Regions from separate parts of the Streptomyces sp. A18 genome, predicted to be linked through region 1. Evidence: riboswitches for the same ligand, from Rfam matches in the RefSeq annotation. Region 1 holds a riboswitch; each other region holds the start of a gene.
The links. A riboswitch is a leader RNA that binds a small molecule or an ion and turns the genes downstream of it on or off. The one in region 1 is predicted to bind cyclic di-AMP.
Positions count from the first base shown of each region.

Region 2: it holds a riboswitch for cyclic di-AMP, as region 1 does, so the genes downstream of both, AC5P1C_RS02195 (M23 family metallopeptidase) here and AC5P1C_RS16390 (C40 family peptidase) in region 1, are expected to answer to the same signal.
Region 3: it holds a riboswitch for cyclic di-AMP, as region 1 does, so the genes downstream of both, AC5P1C_RS10410 (transglycosylase SLT domain-containing protein) here and AC5P1C_RS16390 (C40 family peptidase) in region 1, are expected to answer to the same signal.
Region 4: it holds a riboswitch for cyclic di-AMP, as region 1 does, so the genes downstream of both, AC5P1C_RS41895 (M23 family metallopeptidase) here and AC5P1C_RS16390 (C40 family peptidase) in region 1, are expected to answer to the same signal.

Region 1 is NZ_JBWLKL010000008.1:245,080-250,321, forward strand. It holds gene pcrA (DNA helicase PcrA) at 1-1,323, opposite strand, end outside; cyclic di-AMP (ydaO/yuaA leader) riboswitch at 1,566-1,722, shown strand; gene AC5P1C_RS16390 (C40 family peptidase) at 1,731-2,933, shown strand; gene AC5P1C_RS16395 (hypothetical protein) at 3,040-3,393, opposite strand; gene AC5P1C_RS16400 (C40 family peptidase) at 3,714-4,760, shown strand; gene AC5P1C_RS16405 (LuxR C-terminal-related transcriptional regulator) at 4,800-5,242, opposite strand, start outside.
Region 2 is NZ_JBWLKL010000001.1:482,863-488,104, forward strand. It holds gene AC5P1C_RS02190 (GntR family transcriptional regulator) at 82-795, opposite strand; gene AC5P1C_RS02195 (M23 family metallopeptidase) at 1,002-1,805, opposite strand; cyclic di-AMP (ydaO/yuaA leader) riboswitch at 1,818-1,981, opposite strand; gene AC5P1C_RS02200 (M16 family metallopeptidase) at 2,283-3,668, opposite strand; gene AC5P1C_RS02205 (M16 family metallopeptidase) at 3,665-5,023, opposite strand.
Region 3 is NZ_JBWLKL010000005.1:52,940-58,181, forward strand. It holds gene AC5P1C_RS10405 (inositol monophosphatase family protein) at 1-454, shown strand, start outside; cyclic di-AMP (ydaO/yuaA leader) riboswitch at 952-1,108, shown strand; gene AC5P1C_RS10410 (transglycosylase SLT domain-containing protein) at 1,111-1,875, shown strand; gene AC5P1C_RS10415 (non-ribosomal peptide synthetase) at 2,335-5,242, shown strand, end outside.
Region 4 is NZ_JBWLKL010000071.1:167-5,408, forward strand. It holds gene AC5P1C_RS41890 (PP2C family protein-serine/threonine phosphatase) at 50-1,267, shown strand; cyclic di-AMP (ydaO/yuaA leader) riboswitch at 1,489-1,635, shown strand; gene AC5P1C_RS41895 (M23 family metallopeptidase) at 1,647-2,735, shown strand; gene AC5P1C_RS41900 (aldo/keto reductase) at 2,915-3,859, shown strand; gene AC5P1C_RS41905 (PrsW family intramembrane metalloprotease) at 3,856-5,187, opposite strand.

The sequences.
Region 1 (5,242 bases):
GACGCGGATGAAGATCTCTTCGAAGACACGGGACTGCGCGTTCGTCCGGTAGAAGATCGCGACGTCGCCCGCCTTCGCGTCGCCCGCGTCGGTGAGCCGGTCGATCTCGTCGGCGACGAACTGCGCCTCGTCGTGCTCGGTGTCGGCGACATAGCCGGTGATGCCCGCGCCCGCGCCCGCGTTGGTCCACAGGTTCTTGGGGCGGCGGCTTTCGTTGCGCTCGATGACGGCGTTGGCCGCGGTCAGGATCGTTTGCGTGGAGCGGTAGTTCTGCTCGAGGAGGATCGTCGTCGCGTTCGGGTAGTCCTCCTCGAACTGGAGGATGTTGCGGATCGTGGCGCCGCGGAAGGCGTAGATCGACTGGTCCGCGTCACCCACGACGCACAGCTCGGCCGGGTCGTCACCCTCGCCCCCGGAGGGGCCCACCAGCTCGCGCACCAGGGCGTACTGCGCGTGGTTGGTGTCCTGGTACTCGTCGACCATCACGTGCCGGAAGCGGCGGCGGTAGTGCGCGGCGACGTCCGGGAAGGCGCGGAGCATGTTGACCGTCGTCATGATCAGGTCGTCGAAGTCGAGGGCGTTCGCCTCGCGCAGCCGCGACTGGTACATCGCGTACGCCTGGGCGAGCGTCTTCTCGAAGCCGTCGGCGGCCTGGCCGGCGAAGGTCTCCTCGTCGATCAGCTCGTTCTTCAGGTTCGAGATCTTGGCGCTGAAGGACTTCGGCGGGAACTTCTTCGGGTCGATGTCCAGATCGCGGCAGACCAGCGCCATCAGGCGCTTGGAGTCGGCGGCGTCGTAGATCGAGAAGGAGGAGGTGAAGCCGATCGTCTTCGACTCGCGGCGCAGTATCCGCACGCACGCACTGTGGAACGTCGACACCCACATCGCGTTGGCCCGCGGACCGACGAGCTGCTCGACGCGCTCCTTCATCTCGCCCGCGGCCTTGTTCGTGAACGTGATCGCCAGGATCTGCCCCGGGTGCACGTGCCGCTCGGCCAGGAGATACGCGATGCGGTGCGTCAGGACCCGGGTCTTTCCGGAGCCCGCGCCGGCGACGATGAGCAGCGGGGAACCCGCGTGCACGACGGCCGCGCGCTGGTTCTCGTTCAGCCCGTCGAGGAGGGCCGCCGGGTCGATCACGGGGCGCGGGGCCCCGCCGCGGTAGTGCGCGTCCCTGGGCACGGGCGCGTCGAACTTCCCGTCGAACAGATCATCCGGAACGGACTCCGGAGCACTGTCCTCGGGCGGCGGCGGGTGCTCTTCCTCCGAAGCCCGCGAGGGCTTGAGGTCCGCCAGGAAGCTGTCATCAAAGAGGCTGCTCATCGCCTCCCGAGTCTAGGCGGCCCCACTGACAACCCGCCCCGGGTTCCGACCACTCTCCTCGCCTACGCCCCGCCCGCGGACGGTCACACTCCGCCACGGCACGGCGTGCCCGCGTCAAGAGCTTCGCAAAGTAACGAAAATGTATCGGGCATATCGAACATCAACCTTCACACGGGCCACACGAGTTGGCTAGCGTGCTCCGCGGGCTGCTCGTACTCCCACCGGCGAACCCCGCCGGGAACGGGCGGCCTCCGCCGAGTTCGATCTCCTCGGAGCCGGGGACCCACGATGAACTTGGGGTGAATCGGTCCCGTACGAAGTACGGGACCGTAGGGCAACCTTCCGGAACCACCCGCCCGAACCCGACAGCTAACCCGGTAGGCGGTCTACGGAAGGAGTCGCCTCCCTTGGCGTCGCACCGCAAGCCGCGGACCCGCATTGCCGGCCTACGCACCGCCCCCGCCCTCGGCATCACGACGGCGGCCCTCACCTCCGTGGCCCTGCTGTCACAGAGCGCGCAGGCCGCACCCTCCGCGCCGCAGAAGCCCAGCCTCGAAGAGGTGCAGAAGAAGGTCGACGACCTCTACCACCAGGCGGGCGTGGCCACACAGAAGTACAACTCGGCCAAGGAGCGCACCGACAAGCAGCGCAAGAAGGTCGACACCCTCCTCGACGACGTGGCCAAGCGCACCGACAAGCTGAACGAGGCCCGCCAGGAGCTGGGCACGTTCGCCGCGGCCCAGTACCGCACCGGCGGAGTCTCCGAGACCGCCACGATGATGCTCGCCGACGACCCGCAGGGGTACTTCGACCAGAACCACCTGTCGGACCGGCTGACCGCGCGCCAGAAGAAGGCGGTCGACGAGTACCAGACGCAGCAGGCATCGGCGACGAAGCAGCGCACGAAGGCCGCCAAGAGCCTGGAGACGCTGAGCGACTCGCGGGACGAGCTCAGGACGAGCAAGCAGACCGTCCAGAAGAAGCTGGGCCAGGCGCGCACGATGCTCTCGGAGCTCACGGCCGAGGAGAAGGCGCGGCTCGCGGCGATCGAGAAGAAGAAGGAAGAAGAGGCCAAGCGCAAGGCCGCCGAGCTGGCCCGCAAGCAGGAGGCCGAGGCGGAGGCCAAGCGCAAGGCGGCGGAAGAGGCCGCGGCGAAGGAGCGTGAGAAGAACAAGGAGACCCCGGACTCCGGCTCCGGTTCTGACACCGGCTCCGGCACTGGTTCGGGCTCCGGCTCCGGTGACACGGACAGCGGGTACGCGACGAAGGCAGCGAAGGTCATCGACTTCGCCGAGGCACAGATCGGCAAGCCGTACGTATGGGGCGCCACCGGCCCGGACTCCTACGACTGCTCCGGGCTCACCCAGGACGCGTGGAAGGCCGCGGGGATCTCCCTGCCGCGTACGACGTGGGACCAGGTGAAGGTCGGCACGACCGTGAAGACCGCCGATGCCAAGCCAGGTGACCTGGTCTTCTTCTACGACGACATCAGCCACGTAGGGATCTACATCGGCGACGGCAAGATGATCCACGCCCCGAAGCCGGGCACGAACGTCCGCGTCGAATCGATCTACTACATGCCGATCCACAGCGTCGTGCGGCCCGCGTAACCACCTCACCCGTAAGCGCCCTACGAGAAAACGGCCCTCCACGTGCGCGTGGAGGGCCGTTTTCTGCGGGCAAGTCTTCTACAGCGTCTTCTGCGGGCAGGCGGGATCAGGTCCAGAGCACCGCGATGAAGATGTTCACGACGGTCAGCAGCCCGACGGCGCCGAACATCCCTTTGTCCACCTTCTCCTCGTCCCGTTTCACGTAGACCAGGGCGAGGATCACGATCAGCACCGCCATCTTGATGCCGATCTTGAGGTTGTTGACCGGGTTGTCGTCCGCCTGGTTGAGACCCACCAGGATCACACCGGTGACGAGCATCGTCAGCGCGCCGTGCAGCATCGCGGGGTTGAAGCGGGCCGTGCCCTGGCCCATCTGCTTCATCTGGGTGAGGAAGCCGCCCAGGAGCGAGGCGATGCCGATGATGTGCAGGCCGACGAAGAGGTGGGTGAGAACGTCCATGGTTCCGGAGCCTAGCCGGGGCCTTATCACCGCTCCGTGGCCAGGTGGGCCACAAGCGCCGCATCGGTCACGCGCGTACGCGAAGGGCGCACGGTCCGGCGGATCGCCCAGTCACATACAGCTGCCGTCCGGAACACTTCCGCCAGTTGCGCACAATCCGTCACCAAGCCGTGACGGCCAGGTTTAGCGTCCTTCGTCAGGTGACCGGCTCCCCACCGCCGCTCGGACCAGGGGCGGCAGTCGGACACCACCGCCGAGAATCCGGTGGCGGTCCGCTCCCCCTGTGCGGGCCGCCGCCGGAACCTTAAGGAGCTCCCTTCGTGGCAGCGCACCGCAAGCCCAAGCAGCGCTCGCTCAGCGGCCATACGGCCCGTACCGCCGCCACCATCGCCTTCGCCGGGGCCGCCACGGCAACCGCCCTGGACGGCACAGGACATGCCGATCCGCGACTCGGCCCGGCCGAGGTGAAGTCCAAGGTCGACGCGCTCTACCGCGAGGCTGAGATCGCCACCGAGAAGTACAACGGCGCCAAGGAGAAGGCCGACAGCGCCGAGAAGTCCCTCGGTGAACTGCGTGACGAGGCGGCCCGCAAGACGGAGAAGCTCAACTCGGCGCGCGAGGGCCTCGGTTCGATCGCCGCCGCGCAGTACCGCAGCGGCGGCATCGACCCGTCCGTCCAGCTCGCGCTCTCCTCCGACCCCGACCAGTATCTCGAGCGCGCCGCGCTCGCCGACCGGGCCGACAGCCGCCAGGCCGCGACGGTCAGCGCCGTACAGAAGCAGCTCCAGGAGATCGACCAGCTGCGCACCGAGGCCGACGACACCCTCGCGCACCTCAAGTCCCGCCAGGCGGAGCTGAAGAAGCACAAGAAGACCGTCAACGGAAAGCTGGACGCGGCCAAGCGGCTCCTGTCTCAGCTGACCGACGACCAGCGCACGGACCTCTCGGGCGACGGCACACAGGAGAGGGCGTCCCGCGACGCGGCCCGCGATGGCTCGCCGGACACACCGGCCGCCAACTCCCGTGCCTCAGCGGCCGTCTCGTACGCCTACAAGGCGCTCGGCAGCCCCTACGTATGGGGCGCCACCGGCCCGGACTCCTACGACTGCTCCGGGCTCACCCAGGCCGCCTACCGGTCGGCTGGGGTCGACCTGCCGCGCACGACGTACGCCCAGATCGCCGCGGGCGAACGGGTCCCGCGCTCCCAACTCCAGCCCGGCGACCTGGTCTTCTTCTACCAGGGCATCAGCCACGTCGGCCTCTACGTGGGCAACGGCCAGATGATCCACGCCCCGAACCCGAGCGCACCGGTACGCCTCGCGCCGATCAGCCAGATGCCGTTCGCGGGGGCGACGCGGGTGGCGTGAAGGCCATCGGGGGCCGCCACGGTGGGCGACGGCACGGCGTCAGACGAGCCGCCGTGCCGTCGCCCACCGTGTCAGCTCGTGCCGGTTGGACAGCTGGAGCTTCCTCAGCACTGCCGACACATGCGACTCGACCGTCTTCACCGAGATGAAGAGCTGCTTGGCGATCTCCTTGTACGCGTACCCCCGCGCGATGAGCCGCAGCACCTCGCGCTCGCGCTGCGTGAGGCGGTCCAGGTCCTCGTCGACCGGGGGCGCGTCGGTCGACGCGAAGGCGTCGAGGACGAACCCGGCCAGGCGCGGCGAGAACACCGCGTCGCCGTCCTGCACACGGAAGATGGAGTCCACCAGATCGGTGCCGGTGATCGTCTTGGTGACATAGCCGCGGGCGCCACCACGGATGACTCCGATGACGTCCTCGGCGGCGTCCGAGACGGACAGTGCGAGGAACCGCACGGGGCGCTCGGCATCGGACATCAACGGCG
Region 2 (5,242 bases), on a different contig from region 1:
CAGGACACTGAATTCGGGCAGCGGAAATAACCCCCCGCCCAATAGCCACCGAATAGCACTTCTTTGTATACGGCGCCTCTGTTAATGCCGGAGGCCCACCGTGTTTACGGGATGTTGCGAATCCCTCACACGATCACGGCCCCGCCCCCGCTCGCCCCGCCCGCCCTGCGGAGGGAAGCGCAGCCGGTGCGCGGCCGTCGCCCGCTCCGTGTGGGCCGCGGTGAGCGACCTCGCCCGCTCCGCGTCCCCGCGAGCGACCGCGTCGACGATCGCGGCGTGCTCCGCCCAGGACTCCGCGGGAGCGGCCGAGGCCTCGACGACGTACATCCAGGCGATCTTGTGCCGGAGCTGGGTGAGCAGCGCCGTGAGCCCCTGACTGCCGGACGACTGGGCGAGCGTCTCGTGGAACCAGCCGCCCAGCGAGCGCAGATCCTCGCTCTGACCGCGCCTGGAGCGCTCCTGGCCGAGCCTGACGAGGCCGCGCAGGACCTTCAGGTGCGCCTCCGTGCGGCGCTGCGCGGCGCGGGCCGCGCCCAGCGGCTCCAGGAGCATGCGGACCTCCAGGAGGTCGGCCGCCTCCTGCTCGGTCGGCTCGGCGACACACGCGCCCGCGTGCCGGCGCGTGACGACGAAGCCCTCGGCCTCCAGGGTGCGCAGGGCCTCGCGCACGGGGACGCGGGAGACTCCATAACGGCGCGCGAGCAGTTCCTCGGTGAGCCGGCCACCCCGCTCGTAGACACCGGAGACGATGTCGTCCCGGATGGCCGTGCATACCGAGTGCGCGGGAATGCGCATGACCTGACCTCCGCCTTAATCCCCGCGAAACGCGGTCGATCGACGCCTGTTCAGTGACTCTATTGCAGAACGACTGAATTTCCGACGGTCGGCCGAAATCCATGGATACTTTTGGCCAAAGGCGGTGCGGGAACGGCGAAAGCCCCGGCTCTCGACGAGCCGGGGCTTTCGGTGAATCGGGTGCGCGTCGCGCGAAACGCCTGGGATCAGACGTTGACGCCGTGCGAGCGGAGGTACGAGACGGGGTCGATGTCCGTGCCGTAATCCTCGCCGGTGCGGGCCTCGAAGTGGAGGTGCGGGCCGCTGGAGTTGCCGGTGGAGCCGGAGAGGCCTATCTGCTGGCCCGGAGTGACCGCCTGGCCGACGGTGACGCTGAGAGACGACATGTGGCCGTACTGGGTGTACGTACCGTCGTTCATCTTGATGACCACGTTGTTGCCGTAGGCGCCGCCCCAGCCGGCCTCGACGACCGTGCCGGAGCCGACCGCGTGGACCGTGGTGCCGGACGCCGCGTGGAAGTCGACGCCGGTGTGGCTGCCGGAGGACCACATGGCGCCGCCGGTCTGGTAGCCCGTGGAGATGGACGAGCCGGAGATCGGGGAGACGTAGCTGTTGAGGCGCTTGCGCTCGGCCTCGCGAGCGGCACGCTCCTTGGCCTCGCGCTCCTTCTTGGCCTTGGCCTTCGCCTCGGCCTCGGCCTTGCGCTTGGCTTCTTCGGCCTTCTTCTTGGCGGCCTCTTCGGCCTTCTTGGCGGCCGCGGCGGCGTCGGCGGCCTGCTGCTGGGCCGTGGCCTGCGCGTCGATGCTCTCGGCGAGCGAGTCACCCACGGAGACGGCCTGGGTCAGGCCGGTGTGCTGCGGAGCCGGTGCTTCGTCGGCGGCGAGCGCCGGAGCGGCCAGGCCTCCGATGACACCGGTGGTGGTGAGGGCTGCGACGCCCGCCACGTTCGCGGTCGTACGCGTGAGGCGGCTCGGGCGACGGTGCTTCCCGGTGGCACGGGTGAACGCCATGAAGCGGCTGATCCTTTCCTTCCTTCTCGCCTACCGGGTTAGCTGACGGGTTCGGAGCAGGAAGGTCTCCTACGAGTCCCTCACCTCTCGGCAAGGTTCCCGATTCACCCCAAGGGGACATGTGGGTCCCCGGCTCCCCTGGCTCGCGCCGTACGGGGACTCGGCGATGACTGTCCGGTGCCGCGGGTGCGGCGTACTGCATGACGAACAGCCGGACCAGACGCTAAGCGGGGCATCTTTCAAACGACAAACGGATCAGAGCTTTTGTAGCGCACGCCACAGGTCAGACACGTAACCTCCATAGCAATTCGGACATATGAGGACCCCGGTGACTTTTTCCAGCCACCGGGGTCCCGATATGTCCTGACTGTCACTCAGCTCGCGACGGCCGCTCGACTCTCAGCGGTCACTCGGCCCGCAGCGGTCTCAGCTCCAGCCCTCTCAGCTCCAGCCGTCTCCAGTCGCCTCAGCTCCTACTCAGCCCGTGACGACACTCACTTCACCGATGCCGAGCGCCCTGACGGGCTCCTCGATCTGCGCGGCGTCACCGACGAGCACCGTCACGAGCCGGTCCCCGGGGAAGGCGCTCACCACGGCTGCGGTGGCCTCCACGGTGCCGGTCGCGGCCAACTGGCGGTACAGCTGCGCCTGGAAGTCGTCCGGCAGGTGCTGCTCGACCTGATCGGCGAGCGTGGCCGCTACGGACGCCGCCATCTCGTACTTGAGCGGGGCGACGCCCACCAGGTTCTGGACGGCGACATCACGCTCGGCGTCCGTGAGGCCCTCGGCGGCGAGGGTGCGCAGGACCTTCCACAGGTCGTCGAGCGCCGGGCCCGTGGACTCCGTGTCCACGGAGCCGCTGATGGCGAGCATCGCGGCGCCCGTGCCATCCGGAGCGGAGCGCAGGACCTGGGCGAACGCCCGCACACCATAGGTGTAGCCCTTTTCCTCACGCAGGACGCGGTCCAGACGCGAGGTGAGGGTGCCGCCCAGGCAGTACGTGCCGAGCACCTGAGCGGGCCACACGCGGTCGTGACGGTCCGGTCCCACGCGGCCGATGAGCAGCTGCGTCTGGACGGCGCCGGGGCGGTCCACGATGACGACACGCCCGGTGTCGTCGGCGGTCATCGGGGGCACGGGGCGCGGCTCGGCCGTGCCACCCGTCCAGGCGCCGATGGTGTCGGCGAGGACGGCGTCCAGGTCGACGCCGGTCAGGTCGCCCACGACGACGGCCGTCGCCGTGGCCGGACGCACGTGCTTCTCGTAGAAGGTGCGCACCGCGGCCGAGTCGATGGCCGTGACCGTCTCCTCGGTGCCCTGGCGGGGGCGCGACATGCGCGAGGTGGCCGGGAACAGCTGCCGGGAGAGCTCCTTGGCAGCGCGGCGTGCCGGGTTGGCGGCCTCGTGCGGGATCTCGTCCAGGCGGTTGCGTACGAGGCGCTCGATCTCACTGTCCGCGAAGGCGGGGGCGCGCAGGGCGTCGGAGAGCAGGCCCAGCGCCTTGGGGAGGCGGGAGACCGGGACTTCGAGGGAGACGCGGACGCCGGGGTGGTCGGCGTGCGCGTCCATCGTGGCGCCACAGCGGTCGAGTTCGGCGGCGAAGTCCTCCGCGGAGTGCTTGTCCGTGCCTTCGTTGAAGGCCCTCGCCATGATCGTGGCGACGCCGTCCAGGCCCGCGGGCTCGGCGTCGAGCGGCGCCTCCAGGTGGACCTCCACGGCGACGACCTGCTGGCCGGGGCGGTGGCAGCGCAGCACCGTGAGGCCGTTGTCCAGGGTGGCGCGCTCGGGCGCGGGGAAAGCCCACGGCCGTGCCGTGCCTGCCTGGGGCTGCGGGTGGAACTGCATCGTTGCGGCCTCGCTCACTTCGCCGCCTCCTCTTCGTCCTCGTCGGTGGCTTCGGCGCCTTCGGGGGCCGCTGTTCCCTCGGTGGGCTCGTACACGAGCACCGCGCGGTTGTCGGGGCGCAGGCGGGCCGCGGCGGCCGCCTTGACCTCTTCCGCGGTGACGTCCAGGACGCGGCCGACGGCGGTGAGGGCGAGCTGCGGGTCGCCGAACAGGACGGCGTACCGGCACAGTTCGTCGGCGCGGCCCGACACCGTGGCGAGCCGGTCGAGCCACTCGCGCTCCAGCTGCGCCTGTGCGCGCTCCATCTCCTCGGCGGTGGGACCCTCTTCCGCGAAGCGGGCGAGCTCCTCGTCGACGGCGGCCTCGATGACGGGGACCTCGACGTCGCCGGACGTCTTCACGTCGAGCCAGCCGAGCGAGGGGGCTCCGGCGAGGCGCAGCAGGCCGAACCCGGCCGCCACCGCCGTGCGGTCGCGGCGCACCAGGCGGTTGTAGAGCCGGGACGACTCACCGCTGCCGAGGACCGTGAGCGCGATGTCGGCGGCGTCGCACGCGCGCGTGCCGTCCTCCGGGAGGCGGTAGGCGGCCATCAGGGCGCGGGCCGGGACCTCTTCCTCGACGACCTCGCGCAGCTCCTTGCCGATCGTGTCGGGCAGCGAGCCGTCGCGCGGCGGCTGCTTTCCGTCGTGCGAGGGGATGGACCCGAAGTACTTCTCGACCCAGGCGAGGGTCTCCTGCGGGTCGATGTCGCCGACGACCGACAGGACGGCGTTGTTCGGCGCGTAGTACGTACGGAAGAAGTTCCGCGCGTCCTCCAGCGTCGCCGCGTCCAGGTCGGCCATGGAGCCGATCGGGGTGTGGTGGTACGGGTGACCCTCGGGGTACGAGAGGGCCGTCAGCTTCTCGAATGCCGTGCCGTACGGAACGTTGTCGTAGCGCTGGCGGCGCTCGTTCTTGACGACGTCCCGCTGGTTCTCCATGGACTCTTCGTCGAGCGCGGAGAGCAGGGAGCCCATCCGGTCCGCCTCGAGCCACAGGGCCAGCTCCAGCTGGTGTGTGGGCATCGTCTCGAAATAGTTGGTGCGCTCGAAGCTCGTGGTCCCGTTGAGCGAACCGCCCGCGCCCTGCACCAGCTCGAAGTGGCCGTTTCCGTGCACCTGCTTCGAGCCCTGGAACATCAGGTGCTCGAAGAGGTGCGCGAGGCCCGTACGGCCCTTGACCTCATGGCGCGAACCGACGTCGTACCAGAGGCAGACCGCTGCGACCGGGGTCAGGTGGTCCTCGGAGAGCACCACGCGCAGGCCGTTGGCCAGCCGATGCTCGGTCGCTGTCAGGCCGCCGGAGCCGGCCTCGGCTGTGGCCGTGTGACCCATGGGCATGTACGTCCCTTCGATCGCGAAAAGCTGGAAATTCTGCCAGTCGTGCCACTGTATGCAAGCGTGCTGACAACCGGTGAAGTTCCCGCTCCGCGCTCGGCGTAGTCGCGGTCGAAGTCCGGGTCGTGGTCGGCGTTGTCAGTGGGACAGTCCACAATGGTCGGCGTCAGATCCCGTTGATGCCCTGGCAGACACCGTGAAGGAGCCGCAGCAGCG
Region 3 (5,242 bases), on a different contig from region 1:
GGCCGATCCGTTCAGCGGCGAGGTCTTCTTCACCGACGGTGCGACCGGTTGGGTTCGGCGCGACGGGAGCGACACGTTGCTGGCGCCGACGGCCGGCACCCAGCTGGTCGACGTGAACCTTGATCCGCCTTTTCCGAGCGCGCCGGGATTCCGGGCCGTGAACCTGCTCGCCCACCCTGATTTCGTCGAACGGTTCCGGCCGCGGGTGGTGTCCACGTCGCTGGCGCTGGCCTGGGTCGCCGCCGGCAAGCGCGCCGCGTACGTCACCGACGGCGGTGACCTGACCGCCAGCCTGCACTTCGCCGCCGGCATCGCCCTGTGCCGGGCCGTCGGCTGCGTCGTCTCCGGAGTCGACGGCGCTCCGATCGGACACGCAGGCCGCGGGCTCGTGGCGGCTGCGGACGCCGAGACTCACGGGATGCTGTTGTCGATGATCCAGGGTCGGCGCGGCTAGTCGGCGCAGATAGCGGTGCAACCTGGTTGGGATCAGCCCCTGACCGGGGCGTTCTCACCGGGATCGACCCAACGCAGCCAGTGCTGGAGCAACGCTCGCCCATCGTGATGCGTCGACACCACCCAGTGTCCGTCTTCTGACGAAACCAACCTTCTTCGCATCATTGATGGCTTATATAAATTGCTGTCTGTATTGCGGGATACTCATGCGGAATAGCGCGCTCTGGCAGGCCGTCGATCCGCATTCCACCCGCACTCCAATCCGTGAAATGGGTCACAGGGGCAACGAGTGCGGCTCCGGGAGTCGCCGAGCGTACTTCCGTTCCACGCAAAGAAAGTTGGGCTTTTCGATCAAAGGGTGCGAGAGCTTTCGATCACCACGGACAAGAGGTGCGCATTCCCTATGTGAATTCTGGTCTTGTTTCGGCCGCACTTTCTCGCCTAACGTCACCGTCAATCCGGATGGAACGCCGAATCCTGCCGCTGTCCGGAATCCCTTCCACTCACACACTCACGCACGGCAGGAGCGGGGGACCCAGGTAAGCCGCCGATCCGGAATCCGGAACGGCTCGGGGTGAAGTCGCATTCACAGTGTGGCCGGACATCTCCCGTCCGAACCCGACAGCTCACCTCGTAGGCGACGGAGAGGAATTCGTCATGCCTGCAAAGGGTAAGCACCGCCGCCCCAAGTCCAGCTCCCTCACCCGGGGCATCGCCGCCGCAAGCACCGGCGGGGCCGTGCTCGCACTCCCGATGCTCGGCGCTACCGCCGCCAGTGCGGCGCAGCCTGCCGCAGCCGCCAAGCCCGCCGCCGCCCCGAAGACCTACGTCGTCACCGCGGGCGACTCCCTCTCCAAGATCGCCCGAGAGCACTCGCTGAGCGGCGGCTGGAAGAAGCTGTACGAGGACAACCGCAGCGCTCTCGGCGACGACCCGCGGCTGATCCACCCCGGTCTCAAGCTCACCCTCGGTAAGAAGGCCCCGGCCCAGGCCGCGGAGAAGTCGGACGCCTCCAGGACGTCCGCCGAGCGGGCGGACCGCTCCGAGCGCGGGAACGCGGCGGCCGCCGAGCCCGCCGCCGCCCCGGCGAAGAAGACGTACACCAATGACCTCGACGGCTGGATCAAGGAGTCGCTCGACATCATGGCCCAGCGTGGCATCCCCGGCTCGTACGAGGGCATCCACCGCAACATCATGCGCGAGTCCTCCGGCAACCCGCTTGCCACCAACAACTGGGACTCCAACGCTGCCGCCGGTACCCCGTCCAAGGGTCTGCTGCAGGTCATCGGCCCCACGTTCGACGCCTACCACGTGCCCGGCACGTCGTTGGACAGCTTCGACCCCATCGCCAATATCACGGCCGCCTGCAATTACGCGGCGGACCGGTACGGGTCGATCGACAACGTGAACGGCCCGTACTAAACCGCATTCAGTACCCTCCGCTGTAAGCCCCGGCACGCCATGTGTCCGGGGCTTCGGCCTTTTCTGGGACGAATTCCTCGCGTGCAAATCAGTACCGAACTCGTCAGCAACGGGACAGAGTATTGAGGTGCCGTCATATAGCCCCTGAGGGCGGGCAGTTCGCGAGGCCCCGGATCTCGGGGAGTTGTCGGAAGCCGCCTGCCGTGTATGTCGCGACCGCGGGGACGTCCCGCACCCCGGATTCCGTCCGGTGCCGACGGGACAGCGCACGCTTCGCCGTGCGTGCAACAACCGGAACTTGACTCCAACTTGAGGCGGGCTGCCGAGCAGGCGGAGAAATCGGTCCGTAGGGTGCGCTGTCCGGCATCGTCGGTGGATGTCCCCACCGCCGGTCCCGGCTGCAGTCCTGCGCAGGGGGCGTCTCGCTTTTGCCCCCACTAGATGGGAGTGCGGTTCTCCGTGGCTACCTCTCTGAACGAACTCGGCCGCTTCGCCTCGTCGCACTGGTCCGGCTCGGATGAGCCGGGAGACCCCCGGTCCGTTGGTGACTCGGTGGAGTTTCACCTCGACCGCGACCTCCTGCGCATGGTCGAGGAGTTGGCCGACGAGCGTGACACCACGGCGACTTTGGTGCTGCAGGCGGCGTTCACGGTCCTGCTGCACCGCCTCGGCGTGCCGTCAGTGATTCCGGCGGGCGACGAGTCGTCGTTCGCCGCGCTGGTGACGCGTATGCGGGATCGGGTCGCGAGCCCGATGCCCTCTGAGGACTCCCACTCCGGGCTCGGCCCTCTGTCTGTCGCCCCCGGAGAAGCCCTCGGAGAAGGGCTGGTCGGCACAATCCGGTACGACGGTGACATGTACGGCCGGGCGGCTGCTGAGTCGCTCGCGGAGCGGTTCGTGCAGATCATTCGCCAGGTGGTGGCGGATCCCGGCCTGCGGAGCGGAGCGGCCGGGGTGTCGCCGGCGCCAGTTGGTCGGCGCGAGATCGAGATGTGGGAGCGTCGGTACCCGGGTTTCGCTGAGGTGTGGCCACTGACGGCGCTGCAAGAGGGGCTGCTCTTCCACACGCTCCTCGACGACGCGTCGCAGGGGACCTACCAGATGCAGTTCGTCATCGCGCTGCGCGGACCGGTGGCGGCCAAGCGCATGCGGGCGGCAGGGCAGGCACTGCTCGACCGGTACGCGAATCTGCGGACGGCATTCGTGCCGGGATCCGGCGGGGAATCGGTGCAGGTGGTCGTCGACGGGGTGGAGCTGCCGTGGCGTGAGGTGGACCTGGCGGCCGTAGGGACGCAGACGGAGATCGCCGCGGGCGCGGCTGTGCCGGGTCCGGCGGTCGCCGCCTTCCTCGCACAGGACTTGCGCAGCCACTTCGATGTGACGGAGCCGCCGTTGCTGCGAATGGCGCTGGTGAAGGTGGGCGCCGAGCGCTTCGAGTTGGCACTGACGGCACATCATCTGCTGTTCGACGGTGGATCGCTGCCGCTCCTTGTGCAGGATCTTCTCCACCTCTACGCGGCTGCCGGGGACGCTTCCGCGCTGCCGCCCGTGGCCGAGTACCGGGACTTCCTGGTGTGGTCGTCAGGGCAGGACCGGGAAGCGGCGGCTCGTGTGTGGGCCGAGGAGCTTGCGGGGGTGGAAGACCCGACCCTGCTGGCTCCAGTGATCGAGGCCCGCTCCGGATCCGGATCCGAAGCGAGCGGGGACGCGTCCGCAGGGGTCAGTGAAGTCGAAGTCCCCCTGACCTCGGCCGAAGCGCGTCGACTTCACCTGCACGCCGCCGAGTTGCATGTGCCGTTGGACACCGTCGTACAGGGCGCCTGGGCGCTGCTCCTCGCCGGGCTCACCGGGCAGCGGGACGTGGTGTTCGGGACTACCGTGCCCGGACGTCCGCAAGCGGTGCCCGGCGTGGCCTCGATGGCCGGGTTGTTCGTCAACACGCTCCCGGTGCGGGTCCGGCTCACACCCGCAGACACCGTGGCCGATCTGCTGCGTGGCATGCGGCAGCGGCAGGAGGCGCTCTCCGGCCACTACTGCGGCCTCGCCGACATCCATCGGGCCACGGGCAAGAGCGTCCTGTTCGACACGCTGGTGACGTCCGAGTCGTACGCGGTGGGCATCCGCGGCGTGGACCTCCAGGGCGATGGCGACGAAGGCTTCGAGATCACCGGTGTTCGTTCGTCCGCCGGTACCCACTATCCGCTGACGGTCACCGTCGACACCGAGCCACACCTCCAGGTGGCCGTGCAGTACCAGCGCCACCTCTTCGACCACAGCGGCGTCGAGACCGTCGCCGAGCGGCTGGCCCGCCTCCTGCGGCAGATCGCCGCCGACCCCGAACTGCCCCTCGCCCACCTCGACCTGCTCGGCCCCGCCGAGCGGGATCTGCTGCTGCACGGGCACAACGCCACCGCCGTGCCCGTCGAGGCGGCCACCGTCCCCGGACTCTTCGAGCAGCATGCCGCCGCGACACCCGACGCGGTCACGGTCGAGTACGGCGACACGTCGCTGACGTACCGCGACCTGGACGCGCGCGCGAACCGGCTCGCACGCGAACTGATCCTGCACGGCGTGGCGGCGGAGACCGTGGTGGCGGTGTCGCTGCCGCGCTCCCCCGACCTGGTGGTGGCGTTCCTCGCCGTGATGAAGGCGGGCGGCACCTATCTGCCGGTGGACTCCGCGTACCCCGCGGACCGGATCGCCTACATGGTGGAGGACTCCCGCACCCTGCTGGTCCTGGCGGCAGGGGCCACGGTGGACGCGCTGCCCGAACTCGCCGTGCCCGTACTGCGGTTGGACGAGCCCGCCACCGCCGCGGCGATCGCGCGGCACGACGGCACTCCGGTCACCGATGAGGAGCGGCCGGGCGGACCGGTGTCCGTCGCGAACGCCGCGTACGTGATCTACACGTCGGGTTCGACCGGGCGGCCGAAGGGCGTGGCCGTCACTCACTCCGGGGTGGCCAGTCTGGTCGCGACGCAGCAGACGCGGCTCGGCCTGACGGCCGCGAGCCGCGTGCTGCAGTTCGCATCGCCGAGCTTCGACGTCTCGGTCTACGAGGTGTGCATGGCTCTCTTCACGGAGGCCACCCTCGTGCTCGCCCCGCAGGAGCAACTCGCCCCGGGCGGGCCGCTGATCGACACGATCGCCGGTCGGCACGTGACCCATGTGTTCCTGCCGCCCGCCGTTCTCGGGGCGCTGCCGTCCGGCTCTCTGCCCGGGGTGGTCTCCCTCGCCGTGGGTGGCGACGCGGCCACGCCGGAGCTGGCGACGGGCTGGTCGCAGGGCCGGGACCTGGTCAACGCCTATGGGCCGACCGAGACCACGGCGATCGTGACCTTCAGCGATCTCCTTACGGCCGACGGCC
Region 4 (5,242 bases), on a different contig from region 1:
CAGCGGTCGCCCCGCGCCGCCGCTCCGGGAAACCTGGATGAGCGTGGTCATGGATCTGGTCCTGGGCGCGGAATTCGGCAGGAGAAGACCGGTGGGGAAGCGAGGAGGAAGCGGCGGGGGTGGCCCCGAGGCTCCCGACGTCCGGCATGAGCGGGCGCTCGTGCGGGCCCTTCCCATGCTCCTGATCGTCGCCGGGGTGGTCTACGACCTCTCGACCCCGCCCGCGTTCACCGCCGCGCCCCTCTTCACCGCCGCCCCGCTCATCGCGGCCCCCTTCTACTCCTTGCTCAACACCTCCCTCATCGGCGCCTGCTCCTGCGCGGCCGTGCTCGCCCTGCACTTCAAGACCACCGTCGCCACCGACGTCGAAGCCGTCACCGAGCTGCTCACGGTGGCGACCGTCGCCGTGCTCGCCGTCGTCATCAACCGCGTCCAGCGCCGCAGCGACAAACAGCTCGCCTCCGCCCGCTCCATCTCCGAGGCCGCCCAGCGCGCCGTACTGCCGCAGCCGGATCCCCGGATCGGCGGGCTCGATGTCGCGGCGCGGTACGAGGCCGCGGACGCCGACGCCTTCATCGGGGGTGACCTGTACGCCGTGCAGGACACCCCGCACGGCGTGCGCGTCATCGTCGGCGACGTACGAGGCAAGGGCATGGGCGCGGTGGCGGCCGTGGCCGTCGTCATCGGGGCGTTCCGGGAGGCCGCCGAGCAGGAGGCCACGCTGGAGGCGGTGGCCCAGCGTCTTGAGCGTGCCCTCGCGCGTGAGGGCACCCGGCGTGACGGGCTCGACGCCTTCGAAGGGTTCACCACCGCCGTCCTCGCGGAGATCCCGCACGGCGACGGTCGCGTACGCCTCGTCAACCGCGGGCACCCGGGCCCGCTGCTCCTGCGCGGCGACGGACGGTTGTGCGCCCTGTCCGCCAAAGAGCCCGCGCTGCCGCTCGGGATGGGGGACCTGGGCGTGTGGCCGGACCGTGCGGACGAGACGGAGTTCCCGCCGGGGTCGATGCTGCTGCTCTACACCGACGGGCTCTCCGAGGCGCGTGACGGCCGCGGCGAGTTCTACGACCCGGCGGCCCGGCTCGGCGGCCGCAGCTTCCCCGGCCCCAACGGCCCGGACGCGCTCCTTGCCACGCTCACCGAAGAGGTGCGGCGCCACACCGGGGGCGGGACGACCGACGACATGGCGCTGCTCGCCGTGCGGCGGCCGCTCGCGACGGGCGACGCGGGGAACGGTGGGGGCGTCGATGTCACCGGCCGTGACTGAAGGACACCACTCCGCATAACAACTGACGTACTGTCAAGGAAGTGTGAAGCTCCGGTGTGTGAAGAAGTGGCGTCAACTCGCCCCGTTCCAGACCGGCGTGTCCCGTTAAGTACGGGCCAGAGGCGTTAACGATCAGCCGGAACGGCTTGGAATACGGCCCCGCTGTCTATTAACGTTCGATAACGCAGCGCGGTCGTCCCAGCCGTCACTCGAGTCGGCTCCGCGCGCACGCGCCTAATCCCGAAAGGGAGCCGGGGAACCACTAATTGGGGTGAATCGGGCATCCGTGCATTCGTGCCGGTTGTTCGTAGGAGACCTTCCTGCTCCGAACCCGTCAGCTAACCCGGTAGGCGAGAAGGAAGGAAAGGAGTGCGCCCCAGTGGCGTCCAATCGCCCTGCCCCCCAAGGCGCGTACGTACCGAAGGACAACGATTTCGGTGGGTACGAAGATGAGTCTTCCTGGGAGGAATGGAATCCCACCGAGGAGTCCATCCGTCCCGTCCGCGGCAGGCACCGCGTCCACAAGCGGGGCGGCGGCGGGCTCGCCCGCAGCTCCACCGTTCTCGGCGTAGGCGTCATCGCCGCCGTCGGCGCGGGCGGCATCGCCACCGCGCAGGGCGGCAAGCCCCCGGTGGCCATCGAGATGCCGGACCTGTCGGCCGTCACGGACTCGCTGCCGGAGGCCAAGTCGCTTCCGGGCGTGGGGTCCTTGATATCCGACGACTCCTCCGACGCCGGCTCCGCCGACAACGGAGTGACGGTCGCCGCCGCGCCGCTGAGCGCCGCCGGGGTCAGCACCACCGACGCCGAGCAGGGCACCACGGACGCGGGCGAGGCACTGCGGGCCCGCATCATGGAGCAGGCAGAGAACCAGCAGGACCAGGCGGACGACGCGGTCCAGAAGGCGGCCGAAGAAGCCGCCGTCAAGCAGGCCGCCGAACAGGCCGCCGCCAAGCAGACCGCGGCCGAGAAGAAGATCGCCGCCGAGAAGGCAGCCGCGAAGAAGAAGGCCGAGGCCAAGGCCAAGGCCAAGGCCGAGGCGGAGCGCCTGGCCAAGCTCGCGAAGAGCTACACCCTCCCCGTCGCCTCGTACACGCTCACCGGCACCTTCGGTCAGCCCGGCTCCATGTGGTCCTCCGGCTACCACACCGGCCTGGACTTCGCGGCGCCGACGGGCACGCCCATCAAGGCCGTCCACTCCGGCACCATCAAGGAGGCCGGCTGGGCGGGGGCGTACGGCTACCGCACGATCCTGGAGCTCGACGACGGCACCGAGGTGTGGTTCTGCCACCAGTCCTCGATGAACGTCAGCGCGGGCCAGAAGGTCACCACGGGCGAGACCATCGGCCGCGTCGGCGCGACCGGCAACGTCACCGGCGCCCACCTCCACATGGAGGTCCACCCGGGCGGCGATTCCACCGGGGTCGACCCGGCGGCGTGGCTGCGTGGCAAGGGCCAGTCGCTCTGAGGATCTGAGGGTCTTCAGACAGCCCCAGTAACCCCGGCGGTCCTGGCGACAACCCCCCGACGTCAGGGCTGCCGGTTCGGCGTGCCTGGTCGGCGTGTCTGGTCGGCGTGCTGTTCACGGACTGGAATCGCCGTCCCGTTGTACGGAATTCCGCGGTCCGCAAGGGCGTTGAGCCCCGTATGACTTCTCTCCGTACCCTTGGCTCGTCCGACCTCGAGGTCTTCCCGCTCGCACTCGGCGGCAACGTCTTCGGCTGGACGGCCGACGAGGCGCAGTCCTTCACCGTGCTCGACGCCTACACCGCCGCCGGCGGCAACTTCATCGACACCGCCGACGTCTACTCGGCCTGGGTGCCCGGCAACAAGGGCGGCGAGTCCGAGACGGTCATCGGCAACTGGCTCGCCGCGCGCGGCAACCGCTCCGACGTCGTGCTCGCCACCAAGGTCGGCTCCCACCCCGACCACAAGGGCCTGTCCGCGAACACCATCAAGTCCGGTGCCGAGGAGTCGCTGCGCCGTCTGCGCACCGACTACATCGACCTCTACTACACGCACTTCGACGACCCGGCCGTCCCGGTCGAGGAGATCATCGGCGCGCTCGACGAGCTGGTCACGTCCGGCAAGGTCCGCGCCATCGCCGCGTCGAACCTGACCGCCGAGCGGCTCCAGGAGTCCCTGGACTTCTCCGACCGCGAGGGCCTCGCGCGCTACTCGGTCCTCCAGCCGCACTACAACCTCGTCTCGCGCGACACGTACGAGGGCACGCTGGAGCAGGTCGCCTCGCGCTCGGGCCTGGCCGCCGTCCCGTACTACGCGCTCGCCTCCGGCTTCCTCACCGGAAAGTACCGCCCCGGCGCGCGGGTCGACAGCGCACGGGCGCAGGGCGCGGGCAAGCACCTGGAGACCGACCGCGGCCTGCGGGTGCTCGCCGCACTCGACGAGGTCGCCAAGGCGCGCGGCGCCGAGGCGGCGACCGTGGCCCTCGCGTGGCTCGCGGCGCAGCCGACGGTGGCGGCGCCGATCGCGTCGGCCCGTACGGTCGAGCAGCTGCCGGCGCTGCTCGCGGTGGGGGAGTTCGAGCTGACGGAGGCCGAGGTGTCGGCGCTGACCAAGGCTTCCGCCTAGCCGCGGTAGGGGTTGTACGCGGGGTAGGGCATCGCCGGTCGGGCGTACGGATATCCGTACGGCTGAGGCTGAGGCTGCTGGTATGGGTGGGGCTGCGGGTATCCGTACGGCAGGGGCACAGCCGCGACCACGGGAGCCGTCGCGCGTGCCGCGTACGCGAGTGCGGGCCGTGCCGCTTCGCGGCGCTCCCACAGCAAGTGCAGCAACTCCCGCTCCCGCAGGACGAAGTCGGCGCCCGCGCGGCCCTTGCGCCCGCGGTGCCGCAGGAGCGCGAGGGACGTCGCGTACGTCTCGTACTCCGCGACCGCGCGCGCCGCGGCCTTGCCCTGGGTGTACGAGGCGTAGTCGCGGGCCAGCGTACGGGCGCGCATCGTGCCGAGCGCGTACGGCTCGGGTGCGGTGAGCCAGCCCGCGAGCGCGTACGCGGGCAGTTCGGTCTGCACGATGCGCAGGCCGCGCTGTCTGAGCCAGATCACCAGCCAGGTGAGCAGGCCGAAGGAGGGCAGCATGAAGACCGCGTACACGGTGAAGAAGCCGTAGTCCCCGAAGCTCGCCGAGCCGTTCCACAGGGCGTGCAGGCCCATCGCCAGGAGGAGCCCGCCGATCGGGAGCAGCGCGCGGCGCCAGTGCTGCCGGTCGGTGCTGAGCGCGGCGATGCCGAAGCCGATGCCGGTGAGCACGGTGAAGAGGGGGTGCGCGAAGGGCGACATCACGACGCGTACGAAGAAGGTCGCGGCCGTCAGGGACGTGAACCCGGCGCCGCCGTTGAGCTGGTCGGTGCCGAAGGCGCTGCCGAGATAGAGGATGTTCTCGGTGAACGCGAACCCGGTGGCGGTCACTCCGGCGATCACCACGCCGTCGACGATGCCGGTGAACTCGCGTCTGCGGAAGAGGAAGACGAGCAGTACGGCCGCGGCTTTCGCGCTCTCCTCGACGATCGGCGCTATGACGGTGGCGCCGAGGGTGTCGGCGCTGGTGGGGTCGGCCGTGGCGGTGGCTATCCAGCGGGTCGCGAAGCTGTTGGCGACGATCGCTATGAGGGCGGCGGCGCAGGCTCCCCAGGCGAAGGCGAAGAGGAGGTTCCGCCAGGGGCCGGGCTGGACCCGCTGCAGCCAGCGGAAGGCGGCCACCAGGAGCGGCACGGGTAGTGTCGCGAGGCCGAGCCCGACCAGGAAGCCTTCGGTGCCGGTCTGCTCCCGGACCAGGGCCAGGATCACCAGGCCGGACAGGGCGAGCAGCGTGACCAGGGCAGCCGCGCGTATCGCCCGCCGCTGCCACCAGCGCGCGTGCCGCAGGCCGGCGGGCCCGGGATGCCCGGCAGGGGGCATCGGGTGCGGGTGCGGAGAACGGGTGGCCACTCGTTGACCCTAACGAGGGACGGGG